Regions from separate parts of the Tumebacillus lipolyticus genome, predicted to be linked through region 1. Evidence: predicted binding sites of a transcription regulator. Region 1 holds the regulator's gene; the other holds the start of a gene.
What was found. Region 1 encodes Rex, which represses fermentation and respiration genes when NADH is low (regulators of the CRP and FNR family bind a similar motif). Its sites were predicted from a motif close to TTGTGAAATATTTCACAA; they were not measured.
Positions count from the first base shown of each region.

Region 1 (14,575 bases):
ATGGAGATGTTTGAGAGCGAAGCGGTCGAGAAAGCTTGGGAGGCGATCGCGTCCGCCTCTGAAAATCTGCAGACGGACATGCAGTCGTTTCGTCGCTTCGCCGGGAAGATGGAGGACTATTCGGAAGAGCTGATGCGCGATGAGATGTACGCAGGTCTGCTCACCGATATCGGCGGACAGGTAAAAGAGCTCGATACCGGCTGGCAAGGGCTGGCGACGTTTTTGCGCTCCGTCGGCTCGGAGACCTCTGTGCTGTGGATGGAAGCGGAAGATCGGACGCATCGGCCGGTCGTCTTTCTCAATTCAGCCCCGATCGATGTGGCGCCGCTCCTGCACACTCATCTCTTCTCCAAAAAGGAGAGCATCGTGCTCGCCTCCGCGACGCTGTCGATCAACCATGATTTTAAATATGCGATCAGGCAGCTCGGGCTGTCCGAATCTGACAAGGTGGATCGACTGTTGACGCTTCAGGTCGATTCTCCATTCGACTACAAAAAGCAATCGTTGCTCTGCGTGCCTGCTGACGCATTGCCGGTCAAGGGAGTGAGCGAGAGCGAATTTACCACCTCCTTTGCCGAATCTTTAACCAACCTCGCCCGCGCATCGCAAGGGCGGATGCTCGTGCTGTTCACATCGCATCGAATGCTGCGCGAGACCTACAACAAGGTCAAGCCCTCGCTTGCCGAGCACGGCATCGGCGTGTTGGCACACAATATCGATTCCACCTCCCGCCATCGTCTTGTCCAAGAATTTCAGCGGCATGAGAAGGCGGTGCTGTTCGGGGCGAATTCGTTTTGGGAAGGGGTGGACATCCCAGGCGATGCGCTGTCGCTTTTGGTGATCGCACGGCTGCCGTTCTGGCCGCCCAACCAGCCGGTCGTCGAAGCGAGAACTGAGAAGTTGGAGCGGGAAGGGCGCAACGCGTTTATGGAATACAGCGTGCCACAGGCGATCATTCGGTTTAAGCAGGGGTTTGGCCGTCTGATCCGCACCAAGCGGGACAGGGGTGCGATCGTCGTCTATGATCGGCGCATCGTCGAATCACGCTATGGACGTCATTTTATCAAGTCGCTGCCCGGTCCTTGGTTCTATCAAGGAACGGAGCGCGAAGTGTTGCGCACCGTCTATAATTGGCTAAAATCTCCATTAGTGGTCGATTGATGGGAAGGATTCGTATTGAATCCTTCCTTTTCTATTTATTTCTTCACTTTTCGACATTATTTTCGGAATTTTCTTCAATGGTGCAGGAATGTCGAAAAAGAACCAAATAGCGCTATATTCGGGAGATAAATTGGAAATATCGGCGATTTTCGTCATTTGACGTATCTTAATGAGGGAAGTTAAGATTATGACAAATTAATAGATTTTATGAGGTAAGTTGAACAGTACGCAGATGAACTTGAGGTGATCGCGGTGGCAATGGCAAAGGCAGAAGTGCGTTATACAGCAGAGTCCGTTCGAGCAGAGAGCGCTGATCTTACTTTTGAAGAGACAGTGTTGCGAGCACAGCAAGGTGATGAGTTTGCGGTTGAAGAAATTTTTCACAGCTTCCATCCGATCGTGAGAATGAAAGCACGGTCCTATTTTATCGCGGGCGCTGACAGCGAAGACCTGATCCAAGAGGGCATGATCGGCTTGTATAAGGCAATTCGGGATTTCCAGCAGGAACGGCAGATCCCATTTCGCGCGTTTGCGGAGATCTGCATTACCCGCCAATTGATCACAGCGATCAAAACTGCGATGCGACTCAAGCATCAGCCGCTCAACTACTATCTCTCGCTCAACCGGCCGATGTATGAAGAGGACACGGATCGAACGCTGATGGATACATTGCCAGGCCCTGCGATCTGTGATCCGGAGTATGTCTTTTTGGTCCGCGAGCAATTGAAAGAACTGCGTGAAGAGCTGGCAGGCTCCCTTTCTCCATTTGAGTTGAAAGTGTTGACGCTGTATGTCGATCACAATACGTATAAAGAGATTGCGGACGAGATGGGGACAACCACCAAGGCGGTCGACAATGCTCTCTGTCGCGTCAAGCGCAAACTGCTTCCGTTCTATTCCAATAAAAAAATGACAAAGCTCACCTCGTAGTTCGCAGGAGTTTTTCCCCAAACGGCGAAGTTTCTAGGATATTCGCTATGAGGGGGGATCTACCTGAAGACGCCGAAAATTTCAAAAGCGGTTGTGCGACGGCTACCCGTCTACCTGCGGTATTTGCAACTGCTTGATGAAATGAATATTCGCACGGTCTCCTCCTACGAGCTCGGGCAAAAGCTCGATATGAACCCTGCTCAGATCCGAAAGGATCTTGCCTATTTTGGCGAGTTCGGGCGGAAGGGGATCGGGTATGAAGTGGGCTACCTGGTCGAAAAGATCAAGCAGATTTTGAAGCTCGATCGTCATTTGAACGTTGCGCTGGTCGGCGCAGGTCATTTGGGTATCGCGCTGTCCAACTACAACCGATACACGAATGAGAAGATGTCGATCGCAGCCATTTTCGATACCGACCGGGAGAAGATCGGCACGCAAGTTGGGAATCTGATCATTCAGCACATCGATGAGTTAGAACAGGCGGTGCGCGAAAAGGAGATACGCATCGGCATGATCACCGTACCGGCACCTTATGCACAAGGGGTTGCAGATCGGTTGGTCGAGGCTGGTGTGAAGGGCATTTTAAATTTTGCTCCCGTCTCGCTCCTCGTGCCTTCAGATGTGCATTTGCGCAGTGCTGACGTGACGACCGAGCTTCAGTCGCTCGCCTATTACATCGAAGAATCGTGATACGAGAAGAACCCCTCATGGAGATCATGAGGGGTTTTTTGTGCCCTGACACATACTAAGCGCAAACTGAGCTAGGGGTGAGCGCGAGTGCATACCATGTGGAAAGGTTCGATCTCTTTCGGGTTGGTCAACGTCCCGGTCAAGATGTTTGCAGCCACAGAAGATCATGATATCAAGTTTCGCTACCTCCATCGCGAGTGCAACACTCCGGTCAAAAACATTCGGACCTGTCCGAGCTGTGAGCGAGAGATCGAATGGAGCGAAGTGGTAAAAGGATATGAATATCAACCTGGACAGTTTGTGATCGTGAGCGATGAGGAGTTTGAAAAAATTGCGCCGGTGCCAACGAAGACGATCGATATATTGCACTTTGTACAGCTGCAGGATATCGATCCGATCTATTTTAATAAATCGTACTACCTCGCACCGCAGGACACGAACAGCAAGGCGTATGCGCTTTTGCGGAAGGCGATCGCCGAGACGGGAAAGATCGCAGTCGCCAAGATGATCATTCGTTCCAACCAGCAGCTGGCCGTGCTGCGTGCGTTTGAAGATGTGCTGGTGATGGAGACGATCTTCTATCCGGATGAAGTTCGCCAAGCGAGTCAGATTCCGTCGGTGCCGAACGATCTACAGCTTGACGAGCGGGAGGTCAGCATGGCCAAACAGCTGATCGAAAGCCTCGCCTCCGAGTTTCAACCCGCCCAGTACAAAAATGAGTATCGAGAACGGGTGTTGGCGATGATTGAGCACAAGGTGGAAGGGGAAGAGGTCACGCTGCCTGCCGAACAGCGAAGAGATGAGATCCACGATCTGATGAAGGCGCTCCAAGCGAGCTTAGACGTGACGCGCGACGCGGAGGTGGAGCGGCCGGTTGCGGTGGGAGAAGTGCGTGGGACAGATGCTGGAGGGGACGCAAGCGCTCTTCCGTCTGACGCCAAGCCAAAGCGACGTCGCCGCAAGACGGCAGAATGATCACCAATACGCCGCTTGAGCCGATGGCGCTCGTTTTGGTCGAGCAGCCTTTCGATGACCCGAATTGCCTGTACCAGATCAAGTGGGATGGAGTGCGGATGGTCACCTATTTGGATGAATCGGGCCTTCTGCTGTTCAATCGCAAGCAGAGAGAGCGCACCGCCAACTACCCAGAGCTGCAGGAGATCAAAACTGCAATGAAAGCGCGCTCCGCCATCCTCGACGGCGAGATCGTCGCGCTGGGGGAAGGGGGCAAACCTGATTTTTCGAACATCCTCAAGCGCGATCTCGCGCTGCGCAGTGACAAGATCGCCTCGCTGGTGCGGAAGATCCCGATCTACTATCTGGTGTTCGACCTGCTCTACCTCGACGGACGCTGGTTGATCGACCTGCCGCTCACCGCGCGGCAAGAGCGGTTGGAAGACGCGCTTCGGCCTACCGCGCACGTGCAGTTGGTCGCCAACCACAGCTCGGGGGTACAGCTTTTCAATCTGATGCGCGAACAGGGAATGGAAGGGATTGTGATCAAAGAGAAGGCGGGCAGCTATCATATCGGCGAGCGGCATCCAACGTGGAAAAAGGTGAAAAACTTTCGCACCCTCTTCGCGGTGGTCGGTGGCGTCTCCCTGCGGGGCGGCCAGGTCAATTCACTTCTGCTCGGACTTTATCAGGAAGGTCGACTGCACTATATCGGCAAGGCAGGCTCCGGGCTGACCGGCGATCAGCTGCGAGCGCTGACCGCTTTTGTCGGTCAGCTCCCGCGCCAGCCGCACCCGTTCGCCAGCCTTCCACAGCTCACAGCGGGCACTCGTTATGATCAGATCGCCTACCTTCCGCCGCAGTTGGTGGTGGAAGTGCAGTTTTTGGAGTGGACGAGCGATTTGACGTTGCGTGCGCCCAGCGTGCGTGGGTTTCGGGAGCGAGATCCGCGCAGCTGCATATTTTGAGCAAGTTGGTCAGATCGTACCGAGGTGATTCTGCCGGCTATCGAACATGATCTGCTTGAAACTGACAAGGTCGACGGAGGTTTAGGATGAGCTCAAACACCTTGATGGCCGAATACCCGGTGTCTGTCACCCATCTGGACAAAGTGCTATGGCCAGAGCAGGGGATCACAAAGGCAGAATATATCCACTACATGATCGCGATGAGCGAGGTGATGGTTCGACATTACCAGCAGCGGTTGCTCACCGTCGTCCGCTATCCGCACGGGATTCACCAGCAATCGTTTTACCAGAAAAACATTCCTGCCGGAGCGCCCGAATGGATGGAAACCTACCCGGTCTGGTCGGATGACTCGAAGCGGGAGATTCATTACATTCTCGCCAACAACAGAGCGACGATGATCTGGTTGGCCAATCAGGCAGCGATGGAGTTGCACCTGTCCTTTTCCAAGATCGACAACCTCGATCGGCCGACCAACATCGCGTTCGATCTCGATCCGACGGTGCAAAGCGTCGATCGCGCCGGGTTTCGCAAAGCGAGCCGCGCGGCGCTCCTGCTGAAAGAAGCACTCGATGATCTCAGGTTGCCCAGCTATCCGAAAACGTCCGGCGCCACAGGGCTACAGGTATTTGTGCCGATCGCGAGCGGCTACTCGTTTGCTGACACGCGGCAGATCACACAGTTTCTCGGACAGTATCTGACGAAAAAGGCACCCGAACTGATCACCGTCGAGCGCTTGAAAAAAGATCGCGGGGACAAAGTGTACTTCGATTTTCTTCAGCATCACAGAAGCAAAACGCTTGCCGGCCCCTACACGCCGCGGGCAGTTCCCTCGTCGGCAGTCTCAGCGCCGCTCGCTTGGGAGGAGGTCGAAGAGGGAGTGCTGCCTGAGCTGTTCACGATCAGAACGATGCCCAAGCGAGTGGAAAAACATGGCGATCTGTTTGCGCCGATGTGTTCGCCAGGTGTTGAAATCGGAGAGATAATTAATTTTATAAGGAACCATCCGCTCGGTTGATCGTGTTTCATCCCTTGACGAAGTGGAAAGCGCTCTGATTAAATGGAACTGAATGACTGTTGGTAACACTAGGAGGCACAGAAAATAAATGCATGCAGAGTATGCCATCATCGGCGGGACAGGCGTATACGATCCCGCGATGCTTCATGACGCAGAACGACATACGATCGAAACTCCATACGGCCTTGCAGAACTGACGCTCGGCACCTATGCGGGCAAGCGCGTCGCTTTTATGCCGCGCCACGGGTACAAGCATAGCGTGGCTCCGCATAAGATCAACTATCGGGCAAACATCCGCGCTTTGAAGCAGCTCGGGGTGCACACTGTGTTTGCGACCGCAGCTGTCGGCTCGCTCAAGCAGGAGCTCGCACCTGGCGATCTGGTGATCGTCGATGATTTTCTCGATGTGACGAAAAGCCGCCCGCAAACATTTTATGAAGGCGCGCCAGAAGGTGTTGTGCACATCGACATGACCGATGCGTATTGCGGTCGGGTGCGTCAACATCTCGCAGAGGTGGCGGGGGAGCACAGCCTCGCGGTGCGCTCTGGCGGTGTCTATGTCACGACAGAAGGGCCGCGCTTTGAAACACCAGCTGAGATCCGCCTTTACGCCGCCTGGGGTGGCGACGTGGTGGGGATGACCTCGGTGCCGGAGGTGATTTTGGCGAAGGAGTCGGAGATGTGCTATGCGACCGTCGCGATGGTCACCAACTATTGCACCGGGATCTCTCCGCATCCGCTCACGCATCAAGAGGTGGTCGACACGATGAAAGCGAACGTGCAAAAGATTCGCGAGCTGTTTTTCCATGCGATCGCGAGCGACTCTGGGGAGCGCACCTGCGCCTGCCCGCACGCGCTGGCAGAACTGGGCTCGCTGTAGACTGAAACTGGAGGAGAAATCATGCAACCATTGCGCTTTACCGGCAGAACGCTCGAAGTTCTGGATCAAACTCAGCTTCCCGAGCATGAGATCTGGGAAACATGCGATACATACGAAGGGGTAGCGGAGGCGATCGAAAAGATGAAAGTTCGGGGGGCGCCTGCGATCGGGGCGACGGCCGCCTACGGAATTGCGATCGGAGCCCAACAGGGGAGCGAGCTGAGCAAAGCGGAGTTTCTCCCGTTCTTAGCGGGCGTCTGCGAGCGGCTGGCAAAGACTCGCCCGACTGCGGTCAATCTGTTCTGGGCGATCAAGCGCATGCGCGGGCTGATCGAGGCGAACGCTGAGCTGGAAGTGGCGCAGCTGACCGAGCTGATCCTCGCCGAAGCGAATCTGATCGCCGAAGAGGATGTGCGTCTGAACAAACAGATGGGACAGCATGGCTTGCCGTACATTCCGGACAATGCTCGCATCTTGACTCACTGCAACACCGGCTCGCTGGCGACTGTCGATTATGGCACCGCCTTAGGCGTGATTCGCGCGGCGCACGAAGCGGGTAAAAATGTGACCGTCTACGCGGACGAGACGCGCCCCTACTTGCAGGGCGCTCGTCTGACCGCATTTGAACTTCATCGGGACAACATTCCGGTCACCGTCGTCACCGACTCGATGGCCGGCTACCTGATGCAGCAGGGGATGGTCGATCTGGTCATCGTCGGGGCGGATCGGATCACAGCAAACGGCGATGCGGCCAACAAGATCGGCACTTACTCGCTGGCCGTCTTGGCGAAGCATCATGGCATCCCGTTCTACGTTGCGGCACCGATGTCTACGGTTGACTACGAGCTGGAGACGGGCGCGAGCATCGAGATCGAACAGCGCTCCGCAGATGAGGTGGTGTTTATCGGCGGCAAGCGGATGGCGCCAGAAGGGGTGCCAGCCCTGCATCCCGCGTTTGATGTCACCCCGCACGAGTTGATTACGGCGATCATCACCGATCGCGGTGCGGTCGAACGTCCCGATACTGATCGCATGGCGAAGCTGAAGTAAGGAGGAGCGAGCGCGAATGACGCAGCAAACATTGGAACAACACCGCGAACTCGTGAAGAAGACAAAAGGGGAAGTGCTCACCGCTTCTCTCAACATGTACCGCTCCGGTTTGGTTGCCGCTGTGTGGGGCAACGTTTCGGCGCGAGTGCCAGGAAGCGACCTCGTCGTGATCACCCCGAGCGGAGTCGACTATGAAACGTTGACAGAGGACATGCTCTGCGTCCTCGATTTGAACACGGAGGAAGTGGTCGAAGGCACCTTTAAGCCCTCTTCCGAACGGCTCTTGCACCTGGCCGTCTACCGCGCCCGCGAGGACGTGTTCGGCGTGATGCACACGCACAGCAACTATGCGAGCGCGTTCTCCGTCGCGCACAAAGACATCCCGCCGGTGGTGGAAGATTTGGCGCAGGTGGTCGGAGGCTCTGTCACCTGTTCGAAATATGCGCTGCCAGGCACTCCAGAACTCGGTCAAAACGTCGTCAAGGCGCTGGGGAAAAAGGGCGCTGTCCTGCTTGCCAACCACGGGGTCGTCGGCGTTGGCCACACGGTGGACGAAGCGTTTCGCACCTGTCTGATCGTCGAAAAGGGCGCTCAGATTCAGGCGGTCGCCAAGATGATCGGCAACCCGGTCTTATTATCGCTCGAAGATGTCGAGCACCTGCGCCACGGCTATCTGCACAGCTACGGACAAAAGTAAACGCTGGAAAAAGAGAGGGGAAATGAGAATGGCACGCACGTTGATCCACGGCGCTGTGATCGTCACAGCGACGGAAGACGCTTGGATTCCGGAAGGGTATCTGATCGTGGAGGGCAATCGCATTCAAGAGGTGGGCACAGGCGCTTATCAGGGGTCGCAGGAAAGTTTTGATCGGGTGATCGATGCGAAAGGCAAGCTGGCGATGCCAGGCTTGATCAACACGCACGGCCATGCGGCGATGACGCTCTTGCGCGGATATGCGGACGATCTGCCGCTTCAGACCTGGTTGGAGGAGCGCTGCTGGCCGGTGGAAGACAAGATGACGGCAGACGACATCTTCTGGGGGACGCAGCTGGCGATTCTGGAGATGTTGAAAGGCGGCACCACCACGTTTACCGATATGTACTTTGAGATGGATGGTGTGGCGCAAGCTGCGAAAGACTCTGGCATCCGCGCGGTGCTGTCGCGTGGATTGATCGGCTTCCCACCGAAAGGGGAAGCGTCTCGCGCTCAGGCGATCGAGTTCAACGAGAAATGGCATGGCGCAGCAAACAATCGAATCACCGTCACCTTCGGCCCGCATGCGCCCTACACCTGTCCGCCCGACTACCTGAAGACGGTGGTCGCCGTCTCCGAAGAGCTGAATTTGCCGATTCAGATTCACCTGTCCGAGACTGCGCGCGAAGTGAGTGAGTGCATCGAGCAGCATGGCATGACGCCGATCAAGCTGATGGAGGAACTCGGCGTGTTCAGCCGCCCGACTTTGGCGGCACACTGTGTGCACCTGACAGATGAGGACATTGAGATCCTGGCAAAATATGATGTCCGCGTCGCGCACAACCCCGACTCCAACCTGAAGCTCGGCTCTGGCGTAGCGCCGGTGACCAAGATGCTGGAGAAGGGCGTCACCGTCGGTTTGGGCACGGACGGGGCGGCGTCGAACAACAACTTGGATATGTTCGAAGAGATGCGGATGGCTGCGATGCTCCACAAAGGAGTGAATCAAGACGCGATCGCAGTCAACGCCTTTAAAGCGCTGGAGATGGCAACAACAGATGGGGCGCGCGCTCTGTTCCTCGAAGAGTCGCTCGGCACTTTGCAGGCGGGCGCTCTGGCCGATCTGTTGCTGCTGGACATCGATCAGCCGCATTTCTATCCGCGCCACAACATGATCGCACACCTCGTCTACTCGGCCGGTTCGCGCGATGTGACGCATGTGTTGATCGATGGCGAGCTTGTGGTCGAAGATCGCAAGGTGCTGACGATGGACGAGCAAAAGATCTACGCGGAGATCGAGCGCGTCTGTGCTCGCCTGTTCGCAGAATAAGGCGAATCGATCGCGCTGCAAAAGAGCAAGGGGAAGGGATCAGCGAAGAGCAGCTGATCTCTTCCTCTTTATTTGCATGTATAGTCACATTTTGTAACGGGCAAAGTACCGATGTGCAAGCTATCGATTCGTCTCTCCACGCAAACGCAGTTGGCTGTTGCGCATCTTGCTCAGGCTGTCGGGGACTGTCAGCTCGCGAAGGTTGGGCGTGGCCCAAAGTTCCATCTGCAAGAGGTCGGCCAGCCCAACCTCTTGCGCCATCTTTTCGGTGAAACGCTTGACCTCCTCGGTGGAAACCGTCCTACAGGTTGAAGTTGTCATCCGGTTCACCCCCTAGTGTTGTAGCCATAGTATCTCCGCTGGCTAGGGCAGTATGTTGAATGGTTTTTACCATTCGGGTACAATGGTCGGAAAGGAGAGTGGAATGATGCGTATTTTGATTTCGAATGATGACGGCGTGCAAGCAGAAGGGATTCGCGTGCTTGCTGAGCGTTTGAAGACGGTAGGGAAAGTGGTTGTGGTCGCCCCAGATCGTCAGCGCAGTGCAGCGGGGCACGGCATCACCTTACATAGACCTTTGTTCGTAAACTATCATAAGCTTTGTGATGGCGTGGATGCGTACGGCGTCTCGGGAACGCCTGCCGACTGTGTAAAGCTCGGCGTGAACGAGATCATGAAAGACGCTCGACCAGATCTCATCGTGTCGGGAATCAACGAAGGTAGCAATCTGGGCAGTGATGTGATGTACTCGGGCACCGTCTCCGCTGCGATCGAAGGGGCGGTTCAAGGAATTCCATCGATCGCTGTCTCCCAGTGCGGGCACAGTCAGCTCGACTACGCAGGGGCGGCCGACTTTACGGCCAAACTGATCACCCAGGTGATGAAGAACGGGCTGAACAAAGATACGGTGCTCAATGTGAACTACCCGGCGCTCAAGCCGGACGCGGTCAAAGGCGTTCGGATCACCAAGCTTGGCGAACGGCGCTATCACAACATTTTTGAAAAGCACTACAGCCCGCGCGGTGAAGCCTACTACTGGCTCGCAGGTGACCTGAAAGACCTCGCCGTCGAACCAGACTCGGACATCCAAGCGATCATCGATGGCTATGTGACCGTTTCGCCGGTGCATTTCGATTTTACCCATTTCCAGTTGATGGACGATCTGCGCAATTGGACCCTTGACTAACGGGCGAAAGAGGAGGAAACTAAATGGAAGAAACCAAACTTGTCACATTGGGCACTGCGGAATTTGACAATCCGAGCGATCTCTACCACGTCGTCGATTTTTTGAATCACACGTTAAAAGAGCGTCGCTTTGTGTTCGGTTTGAGCAAGGGCGAAGACGGTCTCCTCCACATTTCGGTCTATGAGGAATTGGAGCAATAAGAGAGAAAGCGAGTAGCATTTTGGATGAAGAAGTACATCTGGATCACCATTTTCATCCTGGCGGCTCTGGTCGGTGGAGCCATCTTTGCGGTGCGAGAAATCATGTATTCCCAATATGCGGGTGCGGAAGAGTCGGTACAGACTGCGCTCGATACGACTGTGCTGCAAAAGGTGCGCGATGTGAAGCCTTACACGGGCGGCATGGACGGTTTTTTCATCGCAGGCATCGATGAGCTGGAGCGGGAAGTCTATGTCTGGACGCAGGCGGGGAAAGTGGTCGCTCAGACGTATGCGGACAAAGGTCTGACGGAGGAGAAAGCGATCGAAGCGGCGAAGAAGCCGGTTTGGGCGCAGCAACTGGTGCGCAAGGAGCTGGCGGAGCAGAAGTTAAAGCCGATGGTCGAAGTGCTGCATGCCACCCCCGGCCCGGTCGTTCCGAAAGCGAAGACAGAGTTTCAGACAGCGCCGAGCAAGTTTGTCTGGGAGTTCTACGGAACGTTTGACAACGGTGAGCATGGTTACACCTATCTCGATTTTAAAAGCGGAGAAGTGCTGTGGCAGATCGAGTTGCCGCAGTCGAAATAAACGCCACTTCCTGATGGAAGTGGCGTTTTCCATTACTCTCCTGCTCAGATCAATTGATCGATGTGCTATACTGTCAGGGTCGAGTTGTACGTTATGTAAACTAATAATTCGAGTCGTTCGACTTGAAATAGAACAGGTTAAGGAGGGGATGACCATGTCTCGAATTCGGATGGTTCCGATTCTGGCTATCGTTTGTGTTACGTTGTCGCTGCTGTTTGGTGGATGGGAGTTGTACCGCAATTTCGGACTGGTACGCCCCCTCGAAGAGCAGTTGATGGCGACCGGAACGGTTGAGCATGTCGAATCTGTCGTAAACGGCCAACAGCGTGTGATCAAGGTCGACATGAAGCAAGTGCCCGATCTGCAGGCTGCCTATCTGCAGGTTGAGACGATCGTGAAAGATCGTTTGGGGTCTTACGTGACGATCGACCTGGTCGACAAGCGTCAGGACGAGCTGCAAAACACGTATCGCGATCTGCAGCCAGCACTGTACGCAGGCATCGCGCAAGGCGAGTTTCCGGCGATGATTCAAAAGATGAACGATCAGGCGAAACAGGAGCAGATCGAATCGAAGATTTCGATGAACGATCAGTATATCTTTGTCGAATTGAAGAAAGCGGATCATTATCTGTATGAGGTGGTACCGTATCAATCGAGACAATCCTTTGTGCTGAAGGAGGTGCCTTCGCCATGAAACGATACCTCAAAGAGCTGATCATCGGGGTTGGAGTGACGACCATCGCCTTTGTCGCGGTCAATTTCCAACAGCTGACCATCCCGTTTGTCCTGTTGTTTGCCATTCTTTTGACCTTTGCCTTTGTGGCGGATCGCAACCGGGGGGCTGCGGCGACCGTCTCGCATGAAGTGGCCAAATCGCACCGCGTCGAGTTTGATCAGATCGGCGGACAAGAGATGGCGAAGCGAGAATTGACCGAGGCGCTCGACTTCCTTCGTCACCGCGACAAGATCAAACGACTTGGAATCAACCCGCTCAAGGGGATCATCTTGACCGGGCCGCCGGGCACGGGGAAAACGTTGCTCGCCAAAGCGGCTGCCACCTACACCGATTCGGTGTTTGTGGCAGCGTCCGGCTCTGAGTTTGTGGAGATGTATGTCGGGGTTGGTGCATCGCGCGTGCGCCAGATGTTCCAGCGGGCGCGCGCACAGGCGAAAAAAGAAGCGAAAGACTCAGCGATCATCTTTATCGATGAGATCGATGTCATCGGCGGAAAACGAGGTGGCAGCCAATCGCATCAAGAATACGATCAGACATTGAACCAATTGCTGACCGAAATGGATGGCATGCAGACCACCTCTTCGCCGCTCGTCCTTGTGATCGCAGCGACCAACCGCTTGGATATGCTCGATCCTGCGCTGATCCGTCCGGGACGGTTTGACCGCCAGATCAAAGTGGATCTACCAGACAAAAATGGACGCTTGCACATCTTGCAGATCCAGACGAAAACTCGTCCGCTGGCAAGCTCTGTCGATTTGGATCAGGTGGCATCCGAAACGTACGGCTTTTCTGGCGCACAGTTGGAGAGCTTGTGCAACGAAGCGGCGATCCTCGCGATGCGTGAGAACAAAGAGCAGATTGAACAGATGCATCTTCGCGATGCGGTCGATAAAGTATTGCTCGGCGAGCGCACAGGGAAGCGCCCGCGTCAAGAGGAGTTGGAACGGGTGGCCGTCCACGAGCTCGGCCATGCGATCATGAGCGAGAGCGTGCGCAAACGATCTGTGTCGCACATTACGATCGCACCGCGCGGCAACGCGCTCGGTTTTGTCCGCCAAGTGCCTGAGGCGGATGGATATCTCTACACCTATGATCAATTGGTCGATCAGATCAAGATCGCACTCGGTGGCACCGTGGCGGAAGAGCTGATCTATGGCAACCGTTCCACAGGTGCGCAGGGCGATATTCAACAGGCGACCAACATGGCGAGAACGATCGTCGCCTGCGGTCTGTCCTCGCTCGGCATCGTCGACATCGACAACTTGCAGCGCAATGTGCTCGATGAGGAGATTCGTCGCATCTTTGCGGAGCTGTACGAAGCGACGCGTGAGCTGTTGTCCGCCTATCAGGAAGGACTGCGCACGCTGTCGGTCACGCTCGTCGAAGAGGAGAACATGTCGGGCGATGCGTTCCGCATGTGGATGGCAGAAAATGAACTGCAACCGGCACTCGTCTAGCTTGACAACCGCTTTCCCAGTCGGGAATAGCGGTTTTTGTTTTTCCGCACCTGATCTTTTATAATGAGTGCAAGATCTCGCTGTGAGAAAGGCGGTGCTTTGACGAGTGAACATGCACGCTGAAGGCAAATCGCGGGTGATTCAACGAAGTATGGTGCTCGATCTGACAGCAAACGAAGCGTATATGATGCTCACACAACCTACCGAAATGCAGCGGTGGCTCGCTCATCATGTCTCAAGAAGCGAGAACGCGATGCAGCTGGTCTGGGAGTTGGCAGAGCGGACTGTTTTGATCGACTGTCAGATCGTTGAAGAAACCCCGGGCAGATCGTTTTCGTTTCGCTGGGCGGGCGCACATCTTGCCGGTGAGACGCAGGTGAGTTTTACGATTCATCCGGAAGCTGGCGGTTCGCGCGTCTTGCTGACAGAGAGAGGATTCGGAGCGGGTCACCGCTGGGACCTTGCGATCGCAGATCTCAGCGAGCGCTGGGATGAAGCACTCGATACGCTCGCCCATCTGACCGGGCTGGCGAAAACCCGTCAAATCGTCAAAGAGACGGTCGTCCCTTTTCCAGCAGATCGTGTCTACCGGGCGTTTATCGATTCTGAGCAGCTGGTTACTTGGTTTGTTCGCGAGGCTGATGTGGACATGCGCCAAGGCGGGTCCTATCGATTGCGGGATCAGTTTCCCACAGATGGCACCGGCTATGTGCTCGAATTGGTACCGAACAAGCGCAT
Region 1 is NZ_JBHUIO010000002.1:364,603-379,177, reverse strand. Features, by position in the region: gene dinG (ATP-dependent DNA helicase DinG) at 1-1,161, shown strand, start outside; gene sigH (RNA polymerase sporulation sigma factor SigH) at 1,420-2,091, shown strand; gene ACFSOY_RS01150 (redox-sensing transcriptional repressor Rex) at 2,155-2,781, shown strand; gene ku (non-homologous end joining protein Ku) at 2,878-3,756, shown strand; gene ligD (non-homologous end-joining DNA ligase) at 3,753-4,703, shown strand; gene ligD (non-homologous end-joining DNA ligase) at 4,790-5,719, shown strand; gene mtnP (S-methyl-5'-thioadenosine phosphorylase) at 5,808-6,599, shown strand; gene mtnA (S-methyl-5-thioribose-1-phosphate isomerase) at 6,621-7,649, shown strand; gene ACFSOY_RS01120 (class II aldolase/adducin family protein) at 7,666-8,346, shown strand; gene ACFSOY_RS01115 (amidohydrolase) at 8,375-9,673, shown strand; gene ACFSOY_RS01110 (hypothetical protein) at 9,794-9,994, opposite strand; gene surE (5'/3'-nucleotidase SurE) at 10,101-10,859, shown strand; gene ACFSOY_RS01100 (DUF4264 family protein) at 10,883-11,059, shown strand; gene ACFSOY_RS01095 (hypothetical protein) at 11,084-11,644, shown strand; gene ACFSOY_RS01090 (hypothetical protein) at 11,799-12,338, shown strand; gene ACFSOY_RS01085 (AAA family ATPase) at 12,335-13,837, shown strand; gene ACFSOY_RS01080 (SRPBCC family protein) at 13,974-14,575, shown strand, end outside.

Region 2 (14,575 bases), on a different contig from region 1:
CGCTCGATTTTTCTTCGAGTGGCTGGTCGTGCTCGGATTGCGCATGGTCGCTGCGAACGAGTATCCGACCGATCCGGCAGAGCGCTTGGAAAAGCGGCGTCTGTTGGCGCTGATTCAACCTTACACCGCATGGATCTATGTGCTCGCCTCGGTGATCACGCTGCCCTTCATTACGATGTTCTTCGACCTGTCGTCCTTTATCGATCTGGTGGAGCAGAGTGAGATGGGGCTGCTGAGCGACGACGAGCTCGGAGCCGATTTTGCCATGATCATTATCAAGTTGATCATCTGGAGCGCGGCGACACAACTGCTTTCGCTCGGACTGTTCGTCTACATGATCATCGTGCGCGTCCTGGCGATCAAAAAAATCTACAACATCTCCGGAGTCAAAGCGTTCTTCGGCCCGTTCATCACCTATGTGATCCTCTACTTCATCCTGTTTGCGCTCTATCTGTTCTTTGTGATCGTGGTCGGGTTTGTGAGCGATCCGTTCCTCTTGGACCCGCGCATGGTGTAACAGCAAGCTTTACAAACGACAAGGCCGCCCCCATTCAATTGGGGGCGGCCTTCCTTTGTTGTGCTTATGCCAAGCGCTCGCGAACGGTGGTGACGATCTCGTCACGCAACGAGATGATCGATGATTCGATCTGATCGCGTTTTTCCTGATAGGTGGTGCGAAGCTGAATATTTTTCAGACCGGGCAGGTTGATGTCCACTGTCAGCAAGGCGGACTGTGCGGCCGCTTCGAGCAGGAAGGCTGCGATGCCGAGGTCGGAGATCACATTTTTGTTCGCCGTCTTGGCGATCGTCTTCGAAGCTTGCAGCGCGTCGAGGCACAACTGCGCGAGGTTGGTCGGCACTTCGGTCGCGTTTTCTGTCGCTTCCTGCAGCGACTTGGCGCGGATCGCCTTTTGCTCCTCGGTGTCTTTCGGCAGTTTGAGCGCGCTCATGTAGCGGTCGAAGGTCAGCATATCCGCTTCGAGCAACCGTTCAGCACTGGTGATCGCTGCTTCCATCTGCGCGACGATCGCCTTCATCTCCGGCTCTACCTCGCTAAACTTGGCACCTTGCGTCAAGTTGCCGACCATCGAGGTCATCGAAGCGCCAAGCGCGGCGACGAGCGCGGCGACAGAGCCGCCGCCGGGCGTCGGGGCGTCAGAAGCTGCTCTGCTCACAAAAGAGCGAATCGTTTCATCAAACGTTGCCATTGCATTCGACCTCCTTGGCTTGCAGGTTTTGCAGCTTCATCGCCCGCATCAGGTTGGCGAACAGAAGGGCGGTGGTCACCGAACCGACACCGCCGGGCGTCGGGGACATGCCGGCGACGCTGTCGATCACTTCGGGTGCCACATCGCCGGTGATACCTCCGTCTTCCGTCTCGTTGATGCCCGCATCGATCACCAGCAGGTCCGGATGAACCATCTCGGGGGTGATCAGCCGCTTGCGACCGACCGCGACAAATGCGATATCCGCTTTGCGGATGTGCGCACCGATATCGGGTGTGCGCGAGTGGCAGACGGTCACGGTCGCATTTTCGCGCAGGAGCAGGTGGATCAGAGGCAGACCGACCGTCTCCCCACGGCCGACGAGCACAACATCTTTACCGGCCAACGTGTGACCATAATGCTTGAGCAAGCGGATGCAAGCTTGCGGTGTCGCCGGGTACAGTCCGGCCTCGCCGGTGACGGTGGCAAGGCGGTTGTGCGGGGTCAGCCCATCCACGTCTTTGGCCGGGTCGATCGCTGCGGTCGCTTTTTTCGTGTCGATATGCTTGGGAAGCGGCAGTTCCAACATGATGCCGTGCACGCTTTGATCTTCGTTGAGCTGTCCGATCGTCTTCAGCAGTTCGTCCTCTGTCACTTCGGATGAAAAGGTGTGCAGCTCATAGTCGATGCCGAGCTTCTCCGCCGCCTTGCCCTTCGCTTGCGCATAATGGTAGGAAGCGGGGTCGCCTTCGACCAACAGCACCGCCATCTTGGGCGCATGTCCTCCCGCTTTCCAAACTGCCACCTCTTGGATAACCTCTTCGCGGACGAGGTCGGCTACCGGCTTGCCTTTAAATGATTGTGCCATCTTTCGATCCTCCTGAAATAGCGAACAATTTATTCTAGGGTGCAATGCAATGTTCGATTTTTTCTGTTGTTACCGATTATACACGTCCCATTTCTGCTTGTCGACCCTTCGAAAAACGAAAGAATAGTGAATTTCGGAAAGGAAAACGACCTGACTTTGATTAGCGTTTCCAAGTCAGGTCGTTTTTTGCACCGCTTACGAGTTTCTCGCCTTGCCTTTCACGTAGGAATCGGAGAACAGGAACAGCCAGGCGAGGAAGAGCAGGCCGGGGATCAGCACCAGATAGCCGAGCCCGAGCGTCCAGGTGAGAAACTTCGCCATCGTCTGGTTGACATAGGCGTCATTGATGTTGAGCAGCGGATAGAGCAGATAGGGCATGTGCGAATATCCGTATGCTGCGACGGCTGCCGCATACTGCCCGATCACCAGCACAAAGGTGATGCCAGGCCACTTGCCGCGCTGGAGGAACATGTACGCGTTGACGAACAGGAAGCCGGACAGCAACAGCAGCCAGGAATATTCGGTCGCCAGCGTCAAAAAGTGTTCCGGTCGATGGTCGGCCAACGGCAGCAGCAGGAACGCGCCAGCCCCGAGCGCCGGCAAACCTGTGTTCAGCGCCACTTGGCGAAATTTGGCCTGCGCGGACTCAGACCCCGCTCGGCTCGCGTAAAAGTGCAAGAACACGGCGGAGACGAACAGGACGCTCAGCAAGGCGAACAGCACGAACGACCATTGCAAGGGGCTTTTTAACACCTCGCCGAACAGCAGAACCAAGCGGCCGCCCTCTTCGGTGACAAATCCACCTTCCGAGACGGGGATGATGCTGACCAAGACCATCGGCAACAGCAGTCCGGTGATCGCCTGCAGGAAGGTGGGCAGCGGCTTGCGCACTTTTGCGTAGTGAAAATAGGCGAAAAAGGTGCCTTTTATGATCAGCAGGATCAGCGCGATCGACCCGGGCAAGAGCAAGATGGTGCCATAGACGTAGGCGCTCTGCGGAAAGAAGCCGACCAGACCGACCACAAAGGCGATCAAAAACACGTTGGTCACTTCCCAAAACGGAGACAGGTACCGCTCGATCACCTCTTCCACCTCGCGCGACCATTTGCGCCAGCGCGCCCAGAAGAGCAGAAATCCGGCGCCGAACTCGATCGACGCGAGAATGATGTAGGAGAAGAGGAACAGCCAGAGCAGCGAGATGGACAGTTCCGGCCCACTCATTGCGAGATCCCTCCTTCGTGTGCTCCTTCGTGCGCGCGGATCGCTTGATACTCAGGGTCGAGATCGACCGGACGCTTGCGGAAGAAGCGGATCATCACGATGCTGGTGATGATGGCGATCAGGAGATAGACCAGCACGAAGAGGAAGAAGTATTCGCGGATGCCGGTCATCGAGGTGACCGCATCCTCCATCTTCATCACGCCATAGATGATCCACGGCTTGCGTCCGATCTCGGTGAAAATCCACCCGCACTCCATGCCGACGATGCCGATCGGCCCGAGCAGAACGGCCAGCGCGAGCATCCACTTCGACTGCGGGAAATGTTTTTTCCGCCAGATTCCAAACAGGTAGAGCAGGGAGAGCAGGATGCCAAACGTGCCGGCACCGACCATCACTTGGAACAGATAGTGGATTTCCACCGGGGGCTGCACCTCTTTGGGGAACGCGTTCAGCCCGCGAACTTCCGCATTAAAATCGCCGAAGGAGAGGAAGGAGAGCAGCTTCGGCAGCTCGATCTTGTAGTGGATCTCCTGTGACTCCTGATCGATCAGACCGCCGACGAGCAGCGGTGCTCCTTCGGTCGTTTCAAAAAGAGCTTCTGCCGCCGCAAGTTTCTCCGGGTTGTAGGCGGCCATATATTTGGCGGACACGTCTCCGGCAACAGCTGTCAGGATTCCGGTGACCAGCGCAAAAGACATCGTGAGCGTCAGCGCTTTTTTAAAATAGGGAATCCGCTTTTTGCGGATCAAAATATAGAAGGCGGTCAGAGCGACCAGCGCACAGGCGGTGGTGAAGTAGGCGGATGTCAGCACGTGGAACACTTTGCTCGGCGTCGCCGGGTTGAAGATGGCAGCCAGCGGATCGATGTCGACCAGCTTGCCAGCTTCGATCCGAAAGCCTGCCGGAGCGTTCATAAACGCATTGACCGTCGTGATCAGGGCTGCCGACATCGAAGAGCCGATGATCACCGGCAGAGAAAACGCCCAGTGAACCCACGGGTTGCGAAACCGACCCCACGTGTAGAGATAGATGCCTAAAAAAATCGCTTCCAAGAAAAAGGCAAACGCTTCCATCATAAACGGAAGGGAGATCAATTCTCCTGCCAACTGCATGAAGTTCGGCCAGAGCAAGTTCAGTTGAAATCCGATCGTCGTCCCGGTGACGACACCGACGGCGACCAGAATGACGAAGCCTTTTGCCCAACGCTTGGCGAGCAGCAGATACTCTGGGTCTCGCTTGCGAATTCCGATAAACTCCGCAAGTGAAATCAGGACGGGAATCCCCACACCTAGCGTGGCAAAAAAGATGTGAAATCCGAGAGTTGTGCCAGTTAAAATACGGCTGAACAGCAGATCGATCATCAAAGCCACACCCTTTCTCTATCTCATGTAGAAGCGCTTCTGCTTTTAGCATACGCACCTCCAGATGGCGAAACAATGGTGGGGCGAGGGGGAGGGGTGACAACATTGTGAAAAACGTCACAACATGAAAGAAGGACGTTATGGTATGATGGCGAATGAAAGATTGGCATGAAAAATAGAGGCTGATCGATCATTTGTAGACAGAGGAGGTCATCAAGTAAAGATGGGAAAAAAGGATCGCAATCAAGGAAAACGAGAATCAAAACAGTTGCGCCGTGAGCGTGAGCGCCGCAAGAAAAAGCGCTTGCCGATCATCTTTGGCTCCGTCGTGGCTTGCGTCATCATCCTGATCGGCGCTGTTGTGCTGTCCAACATGTATGATGAGACCAAGCAAGAGCAAAAGGCGTTGTACCAAGATGAGATCTCCGTCTCGGAGATGGAGAGCAAAGTTTCCAGCCAGGATGATTTCTTCGCCTATTTCTATCAGCCGAGCTGCGAGCATTGCAAAGTCGTCTCGCCGATGCTGATCCCGATGGCGAAGCAAATGAACGAAGCTCTCTTTCCGGTCAACATCTACGGGAAAAACTCAACATGGGAAAAATACCAAGTGGAGGGCACTCCCGCTTTGATTCACTTTAAAGAAGGCAAGGAGGTAGGTCGCCTTGTCGGAGAGCAATCGAAAACCACATTTGAAGAGTTCCTCAAAAAATAGCATGATCTCTCTGCTAAAGCTCGTCCTGCGTCTCGTTCTCGCCGGCATCTTTCTCTGGTCGGCCATCGCTAAGTTTATGGACATTTTTACATTCGGAGAAATCTTGCGTTCCTACAACCTGTTGCCTGACGCCTCGATCAAGCTGCTGGCGATCTTGCTCCCGATCGTCGAACTGTTTGTCGGAATCGGGCTTTTGATCCCGTTTACACAGCGCATCGCCGCCTGGGGTGTGATCCTGTTGTCGCTCGCATTTGCTGGCGGTCTGCTCTACAACTACGGTGAGATTCTGCCCTACGGTTGTGGCTGTTTCGGTCCGAATGAAGCGCAGGCGGTCGGATTTCTCGATGTGTTCAAAGACATTCTGTTCATCGCAGGCGCCGCTCTGTTGCTCCTGTTGAATCGGCGAAAAACCCTTGCTTAGGCAAGGGCTTTTTTCATTAGAAGATCTTTAGAAGATCTTTTGGCGGTCGCGCTCCTCCTTGAGGATCTCCACCGACTCCCGAAACCGCAGGGAGTGGATCACTTCCCGCTCGCGCAGAAAGGCGAGCCCATCCTTGAGGTCGGGGTCGTCCGTCATGTCGATCAGCCATTGGTAGGTGGCGCGCGCTTTCTCTTCTGCTGCGATGTCCTCATAGAGATCGGCGATCGGGTCCCCTTTGGCGGCGATGTACTGCACCGAAAAGGGGACGCCAGCCGCGTTGTGATAGAAGAGGGCGCGGTCGTTGTTCGCATAATGCTCCCCAAGACCTGCTTCCTTCAATTGCTCAGGGCTTGCATCTTTGACCAATTTATAGACCATCGTTGCGATCATCTCCAGATGGGCGAACTCTTCCGTCCCGATGTCGTTGAGCACGCCGATCACCTTATCTGGCACGGTGTAGCGCTGGTTCAGGTAGCGCAGGGCGGCTGCCAGCTCACCGTCCGCACCGCCGTACTGCTCGATCAGATACTTTGCCATGCGAGGGTCGCACTTGGACACGCGCACCGGGTATTGCAACTTCTTCTCATAGATCCACACGCTGCGTCTCCTCCTTAGACTTGCCAGGGCCAGGGAGCGTCTCCCCACTCGAATGGCGCTCTGGAATAGGAGTTGCCAAACCCCTGCAAGGGGCCGAACTTCGCGTCAAACTGCTGTTTGAGCACCTGCTTTTTCTGCGCATAGAAGTTGAACTGCTCGATCGCCTTGCGGTCATGTGGGTGCGTATTCAGATACAAGTTAAGCTCAACCAAGACAAAGTCGACCGTCTGCAGGTCGTGGAGCAGTTGATAGTATTCATCGGGCATCTGTTTGCTCATCGTTCAACCTCCGGATGCTTTCCTTCGACCGGGCCGTGATAGGGATCGTAATACAGCGGCCAGAGTGTGCCTTTGCACAGGGCGGTGTGGGGATCGAACTGCGGGAGATTGGGCGGTTGCACTTGGATATAGAGCGAGGGGGGCGTCGAATAGGATTTGACAAGGATTGGCTTGCAAGGGTCGAACGGTGAGACGTACGGATGCCAAAACTTGCGCGGGGTGAACATCGGCCACTACCTCCCGTTTGTCGTGTTATCCCCACAGTATGCAGGGGCAAACGCACAGGACACTCACCTAGATCGAATTGGGCGCATGCGGAGGAACGGGCTCGATCAATGCGGTTCGAGCAGGTGCGTGAACTGGTTTTGGAGCAGGCGGGCGGCTCGCTCGCGCACCGGTTGGTTGGAGACAGCGGCAAGACAATGCAGGGCGGCATCGCGCAGTTCGTGCAGGTCGTCCGGCTCCGATCCTGTCAAGGCGGAAGCGGAGCGCTGAGCGATTGCGAGCAGCGCATCGAGCGCTTCTTGCTCCGCGTGCTCCTGTTGCAAAAATCCGCGCAGTTCGGCGATGCGGCAGATCAGTTCGCGCCACTCGAAGATCTGGCGATTTCGCTGTCTCGTCGCCGTGCAGAGCGCAGGCGGCGACCCAGCGATGACAGAGCCGGGCGAACGCCACGCATCTGGATCGAGCGACTCCGCATATTTCTGCTGGCAAAACGGGTCGGATGGCAACAGGTCGATCACCTCGCGGAAGGCGGACACTCGGTTGCGCCGACTTGCTGCCTGGCCCCAAAACGTGTGTTGCTGTTGGTTCTGGATGTAGGCAGAAAAGGATCGTGCGATCTCGATCTCCCTTTCCTGCGCCACCGGATGAGCTGCAAGGATCGCTCGCTTGACCTTGTTGTCAGGGACGGCAGCCTCCCCCTGACCTTGTTGAATCCAGCGCTTGCGATAGAGTGCCAGATCGCGGCCGGTCACCCCGGCTGGCGATTGGCCGCGCAACACTTGGAAGCGATAGTCCCCATACTCCTGATACATCGCGCTCATCGAATAGCCGTCCAGCAAGATCGAGAGGTCTTCCTGCATGCTCATGATCTCAGCGAGCACGATCTCTTCCAAGCAGGAGATCGACGCTTCGAGGTGTGCCCAGATGCTCCACTCCTCTTCCGGCGTGCCCAGCACTCGCGGGTAGAGGTCATGAAAGAGCAGGATATGGGCGATCTCATGAAAGTAAGTATGGAAGGGAAACTTGAGAAAAGTCCCTTGTTCCAGCCGCATCGCTTTTTGATAGATTCGTCCATGTTCAGGTCGGAAGATCTGATATTCCTCTTTTTCGAGATCGAGCACGAGCTCGATCCCAGCGTTGTAGCTGTGAATCCAGATCGTATGATAGGTCGGGCTCAGCAGCAGCGCGAGGCTGTGGTTGGTCACTTGGGCAGGCAGGTTGAACAGCTGGCCGTTGATCTCAGGATGGAGCGACAGCGCGGTCATGCCGACGCATAACGCTTGGTACAGCTCAAACTCTCCTCGCTTGGCAGCCTGGCTACAAAAGCGATGCAGCGCTTGCAGAAGTGAGGTCACAGAGTCTGAGTCGAACGTTTCGGTCTGGTAATATAATTCCAGTCCCGCTTGGAAATCATCCGAATCGACTGTCAGAAAAACGTTTACACCATCGACCCACAGGTCGGACCCTTCCCGCGTCTCAATCCATGCGTCAGGATCGGAAGCGCGCTCTCTTAACAGTTGATAGCGGGCAAACAGGCGTTCATCTAGCATGGGGAGGCACCTCCTCTATTTTAAAAATGGCACCCAGAGCGGGTGCCATCGAAGATGTACTAGCATCTTTCCGGATTGCCGAAATAGATGTCTGTAATGATTTTGCCGCGCATCGCTGCAACAGCCTTGTTTTTCGACATGTTAATTTTCACCACTTTTCTCATGATTACCCACCTCCTTTTTGTAATTATATAACATTATATTAAAAAAGCAAATAAAGCGTTGATAGATTGCCACGTCATTAAATTTCGCATCTGCAATCAGCAAAGCATCTAACTGCTTGTACCTGATAAAATCGTGAATATAAACAATGTTTGTCGCCCGAAACTCCGAGCGTTATAATATTCTGAGAAAATGGAGAGCAGGCGACCTTGCCCGATGAAACTTATGAGCAGTCGATGCCCAACAATCGCTTGCTTCCCTTCGATCCGATCGTTCCACGCAACGATTCGACCGATGAAGAAGTGTGTTTTTATGTTGTTTTATGTATTTTTATACTAATCTCTTTGAGAGGGTGCATTTCTTTGGACGAGCAAACGCTGTGGACGCGAGATGATGGTTTCACGATCAGCACGGAGAAAAGCTATCTCGACATCGAGATGATCTATCAATTTTTGCGCGATGAGTCGTATTGGGCACAAGCGATTCGCAAGGAGCTGGTCAGCGCTTCGATCGAGCATTCGACGCTCTGCTACGGAATCTACGAAGGCGATCCGCGGGAGGGGCAAGCGAAGCAGGTCGGCTTTGCCCGCGTGGTGTCAGACCTCGTTCGATTTTCTTGGCTGGGGGACGTGCTCGTCCTGCCCGAATATCGGGGCAGAGGGCTGAGCAAATGGATGATGGGCATCATTGTCGAGCATCCCAAGCTAAAGGGCACCAGCTTCAATCTGGGAACGAACGATGCGCACGGTCTGTATGCGCAATATGGGTTTCAACCGATCGATAAGGTCGAAAACAGGATGGCGAGACCGGTCGATTGGGACGCGGTCTATGCGGGGCATGGGCTTGAGAAATAGGCAAGCTGCCGGTGTCGAACACCGCACCGGGCGAACAGCTGTGGGCGATCGACCCTTACAGAATGCGGCCAGATCAAAGATGATCAGGTAATGTTTGTCTTGCGGGGATGTGGCGGCTATAATGTATTAGGAATCGTCTCCTGTAACACTCTATTGGGAGTATCAATTTCCAGAGGAGGAACGAAATGAGCGAGAAAGAAGTATTTCTGACCCGCGAAGGGCTCAAGAAATTAGAAGAAGAGCTTGATTTTTTGAAGAGCACCAAACGCAAAGAAGTTGCGGAACGGATCAAGATCGCAGTTTCTTATGGTGACTTGAGCGAAAATGCCGAATACGATGCGGCAAAAGATGAGCAGGCGTTCGTCGAGTCGCGCATCGTGCAACTTGAGAAGATGATGCGCAACGTTCGCATCATCGAGCCGGGCAACGATGATAAATCGATGGTGGCCCTCGGCTCGACGGTGAAGCTGAAAGAGTTGCCGGATGGCGACTTTGAAACGTATGCGATCGTCGGATCCACCGAATCGGACCCGTTCGATGGCAAGATTTCGAATGAATCTCCGATCGGAGCGGCTGTGATCGGCCGCACCGTCGGCGATAAGATCACCGTGAACACGCCGGGCGGTCAGATCGAATTTGAGATCGTCGAGATCGTCTAGGGGAGAGCGCATTTGATCAGAGGAGCAACAGCTGAAGACAGGGCGGCCGTCCAGAGGCTCTACGAGGAGCTCTGCCCCGGTCAGCCCGTTCGCGTGATCGCTTCGCGCATCGAGGCGGTCGCCGAGGACCCGCACCACTTTCTGCTCGTGCATGAAGCGGACGGACAGGTGGATGGCACCGTTTTTGTGAACTTCTGTCCAGACCTGAAGTTTGGCACCCTGCCGTATGCGGTGGTGGAGAATCTGGTCGTTCATCAGGAACGGCGAGGAAACGGTATCGGTCGTCGCTTGATGCAAGAGGTTGAAAACCTTGCCCGCGAGCAGCGGGCGACCAAGATCATGCTGATGAGCAACCGTCAGGAGTCGCATCGTTTTTTTCAGATGCAAGGGTATGATGGCGGTGCGTCCAGCGCGTTTCAAAAGCTTTTAAGCAGTGCAGAAATCAATCATGCATAGTGGAAACGGCTCGGTCGAGTGGACCGGGCCGTTTTTTTGTCCAGAAAAAAAGATGCCCGTCCAGCTCGTTCGACCGAATATCCTGTTACGAACGCTTCGATCGCGTTCAAACTTAAATGATTCAAAGGAGGTCGAGAATGGTCAATTGGAAGAAGAGTTTGCTGATCGGTCTTTTCTCTTCGATGCTGTGGGAACAGAACGCCGTGGCGACGGTCGTCGGGCTGCAGCGGGCAGATCTGCAGATGTCACCCCGCTTCGACTGGGCGAGCAAATCGCCGCTCAAGGGGGGAGCGAGAAGCGATCTCGCGTCGAGAACGGTCGTGAAAGAGCTGTGGCAGGAGCGGTATGAACTGCACCGGCAGCAGTTCATACCGGAGGTGAACGCTGATCTGGCGCAGGGGGTTGCCAGCAGGCTGAAACTCGAACAGTTGGACATCGTAACAAGGAGTGCCGACACGAACGCGCGTCAGCAGGTAGCTGTTCCACCGCTCCTGGCCAGCCGCGGTGGAATGAGACTGCCGACCGCACCCGAGTCAGCAGCTGCGGGATCGCCGCAAGATCGGGAAGCGAAACCGCAACAGCAGACGGGGCAGAAAACGAGCAACCAGCCGCCAACCTTGCAGCCCAATTCGGGCGCGACCGCTCCGCTGGGCGGCAGAGCAGTGTCGGTGGCGATGCAGTATCAAGGGGTTCCCTATCAGTATGGAGGCGTCTCACCGCAAGGATTTGATTGTTCCGGATTTATCCAATACGTTTATCGGCAGGTAGGAGTAGAGCTTCCTCGCACCACCTATGCGCAGTCGAGCGCAGGTGCGCAAGTCGCCCAAGGGCAGCTGCAGCCTGGCGACCTCCTCTTCTTTTCGATCGGAGGTGTGGCGATGTCCCATGCTGGCATCTACATCGGGGGCGGACAGTTCGTTCATGCGGATGCGGATCGAGGGATCGCCGTGGCCGCTCTGTCCAACCCGTACTGGGCTGGCGTGTATCAGGCGGGGGTGCGGATCGGAGGTTGATGTTGCTGCGGCCGGTCGGGTCGGTTCTTTCCCGGCCGGTTTTGTGCTACAATATGTGGGAACAGTCCCTTGATTGGACATGCCTGCAAGGGAATGAAAGGGGCACAAGAATCATGTCAGTTTTGTGGGTACTGATCATCAGCTATCTCCTCGGTTCGATTCCGACCGGTTTGATCGTCGGCAAGCTCGGCTACGGTGTTGATATTCGCACTCTGGGCAGCGGCAATTTGGGAGGAACGAACACATTTCGCACGCTCGGACGCAAAGCTGGGCTGATCGTCACGGTTGTTGATGCTCTCAAGGGCACTTTGGCGGCAAGTTTGCCGTACATTTTTCAGATCGATTTGAATCCGATGGTAGCCGGTCTGCCAGCGGTGGTGGGGCACTGCTTTCCGATCTTTGCCGGATTTCGTGGGGGCAAGGCGGTGGCGACTTCGGCTGGCGTTCTGGTCCTCTATAGCCCGCTCTGTTTTGTGGTGGCGATTTCGGCCTTTTTGATCACTCTTTATCTATCGAAGTACGTTTCCCTCTCCTCCATCGTGGCGGGGATCATCGCCCATACATATTCGATCCTTTTTGGCGATACGACGCTCTCCCTCGTCACCTTCATCCTCGTCATCTTTCTCATCTGGCTACACCGGTCGAACATCAATCGCATCGTCACCGGCACAGAGCGGAAGATTTCCTGGATGTAGATGTAGGGAACGGAACAATCGCGTGAATGGAAAAATGACCCTCAGATCTGAGGGTCATTTCTGTTTTTAAGGAAGCTGACCAAATGTTCTCGTCAACTTCCTTTATTTTGGGGGATCTGGATTTGCTACAATTTGTACTTCTTGAGCGCTTCTTCCTTGAGCTTGTAGAAGTGTTCGAGTTCATGGTCACGCCCCAAAAATTCAACTTCCGAATCAAGAAATGCTTTTTTGCTGGATTCGTGTTGCTTTATTTTCTTTGTCAGCTTCAAGTCATATTTCCCTTGATAAATACCAACGATGATATAGGTATCTTTTCTCGTATTCCATTCGAGGAATAAGAGATACCTCCCATCCTTGTTCATCCATTTGTAGTCTGCGGTGTTCACATAATAATCGTTCTTGATGTAGCTCTCTTCAAACACTGGAATCGTTTCTTTTTCTTTCGCTTCCCCTTTTAGAACTTTTTCGATATTAACTGTCGATTTGGATAGGGTGATTCCTGGACCTCCGTAATTGTCTGGACGATGGAACAATTCCCTTTCACCTGTAAAATTTCCTATCACTACGAGTTCTGACCCTTTTTCCAACTCATCAATGTTATGGAACTTTTCAAACATCGCACTTGATGTTGCGATTTCGATGTTTGCATAAGGGTCTTCCTTCATTAAGGTGAAAATAGTGATCCCACCAATCAGCAGTACGGCAACCGTCGCGGTCAATGCTCTTTTCTTCATCTTCCACCCTCCTTTTTAGTACATGTATTGAAGATTGCTAACATCTAATGGAGACAGATACCAGTAGGTATTCCGATCATCTTGCATGACAGAACTTGTACCTTCAGGTTGATGTCTCATACTCAAAACATGTCCTAACTCGTGAACTACTACTTTTCTGCGTTCATTAGCTACAAAGTTATGTTTATCCATCTTAGCATCATTTAGTTGAACGTCAGTTTTACTCCAAGCAGTACCTTCGTTGACTAAAGGATTTCCATATATATCGTAAGGGGTCATGTGTCCATACCAAGACGTATCTCCGAAATCATCCGCCCAGAACCGCAGTTTTGAATTATTGATCTCGTTAGATGTTGCTCGCCGAAAATTTATTACTGCATTTTCCACTTTGTCAAACTCCCATCTAGCATCTAGGCAAAACCCAGAGTAACCCAAGTCAGAAACTCCTTGCGATTCCCAGTACACAAGTTCAGCGATGGCTGCGTCAGGTAAACCATTTCCCGAAAAAAAAGCATCTCGATTATAGTATGCAGAATATGCAACATCGAGAATTCCAACAGAGGAAATAGCCACCACAAAAGCAACGGTACTCTTCATGCGCTTGCTTGTCATCATTCGACCAATCCCTCCATTTATAATTTTTGTTTTACAATATCATATAAAATATAGATAGTCTACTAGTTTATGGAAGTAAAAATTCTGTATAGCTGTACTACACTTATTTACCTTTCGCATTATGTGGAATCCCCCTAATACACCTTCCTGCACAATTGAAGTTGGACACCCGTTCTCCCTATGGCTGTCATCCCTTCGTCAACTCCCTTTAAGCTCACAGAAGCTCATCTCTATTTCATTCCGATCTTCGCCATCTTCACCTAATCGCGCATCTGAAAGAGGGAACGGTATCGGTAAACAAATGTGAACAAATCGAGCGTTATGCTCATATTTTCAAATAGAAATATATACTTATTATATGATCGTTGTTATAATTGAAATAGGGAGAAAGTTCATATATCTTTTAAGGTGATTAGATATTGTTCACGGAGGGTTCGAATATGTCAACGATTGAACATACAGCAAGTGTAACAATTGGAAAGATACCTTTGGGGAGAAGAATTTCCGAGTTGATGCAAGAAAAAGGGGATGCTTTTTCAATTCGTGCGTTTGCGGAGCGATTAGGAGTCAATCGAGAGACATTTAGACTCACATTATTAGGGGAACGTCCTGTTTCGATAACGCTACTAGAGAATATCTCAAGAGGACTTAAGATTGATGAAGATCGTATACGCCAACGTGATACTTATAAAATGGAAGAAGAATTAATTTCTCTATTGAACACATCTCGAAGAACGAAAGAGACGATGCTTCGCGCCCAAACACTGGCGAGTGAACTTGTGAAAGTGGCGCTGGGTTTTACAGAGCGTTGCATGTGTTGGGCAAATTTGGGTCGCGCACAATATTACCTACAAAAATACGATCTTGCTCACGAGTCATTCTTGACTGCAATGGAATATGCGGAGAAAGTAAATGAGTCGTTTGGTGATAGTACATTGCTTTATCACGT
Region 2 is NZ_JBHUIO010000011.1:94,630-109,204, reverse strand. Features, by position in the region: gene ACFSOY_RS16775 (hypothetical protein) at 1-517, shown strand, start outside; gene ACFSOY_RS16770 (cyclodeaminase/cyclohydrolase family protein) at 582-1,208, opposite strand; gene ACFSOY_RS16765 (bifunctional 5,10-methylenetetrahydrofolate dehydrogenase/5,10-methenyltetrahydrofolate cyclohydrolase) at 1,195-2,073, opposite strand; gene ACFSOY_RS16760 (cytochrome d ubiquinol oxidase subunit II) at 2,269-3,294, opposite strand; gene ACFSOY_RS16755 (cytochrome ubiquinol oxidase subunit I) at 3,291-4,655, opposite strand; gene ACFSOY_RS16750 (thioredoxin family protein) at 4,879-5,367, shown strand; gene ACFSOY_RS16745 (MauE/DoxX family redox-associated membrane protein) at 5,369-5,788, shown strand; gene ACFSOY_RS16740 (manganese catalase family protein) at 5,816-6,385, opposite strand; gene ACFSOY_RS16735 (spore coat protein CotJB) at 6,400-6,663, opposite strand; gene ACFSOY_RS16730 (spore coat associated protein CotJA) at 6,660-6,890, opposite strand; gene ACFSOY_RS16725 (hypothetical protein) at 6,996-8,438, opposite strand; gene ACFSOY_RS16720 (GNAT family N-acetyltransferase) at 8,963-9,454, shown strand; gene greA (transcription elongation factor GreA) at 9,640-10,113, shown strand; gene ACFSOY_RS16710 (GNAT family N-acetyltransferase) at 10,126-10,569, shown strand; gene ACFSOY_RS16705 (C40 family peptidase) at 10,707-11,582, shown strand; gene plsY (glycerol-3-phosphate 1-O-acyltransferase PlsY) at 11,696-12,277, shown strand; gene ACFSOY_RS16695 (hypothetical protein) at 12,403-13,011, opposite strand; gene ACFSOY_RS16690 (zinc metalloprotease) at 13,027-13,626, opposite strand; gene ACFSOY_RS16685 (helix-turn-helix domain-containing protein) at 14,067-14,575, shown strand, end outside.
Region 2: a site for Rex is predicted at 4,761-4,778, ahead of ACFSOY_RS16755 (cytochrome ubiquinol oxidase subunit I). Genes of this name have one in related genera too.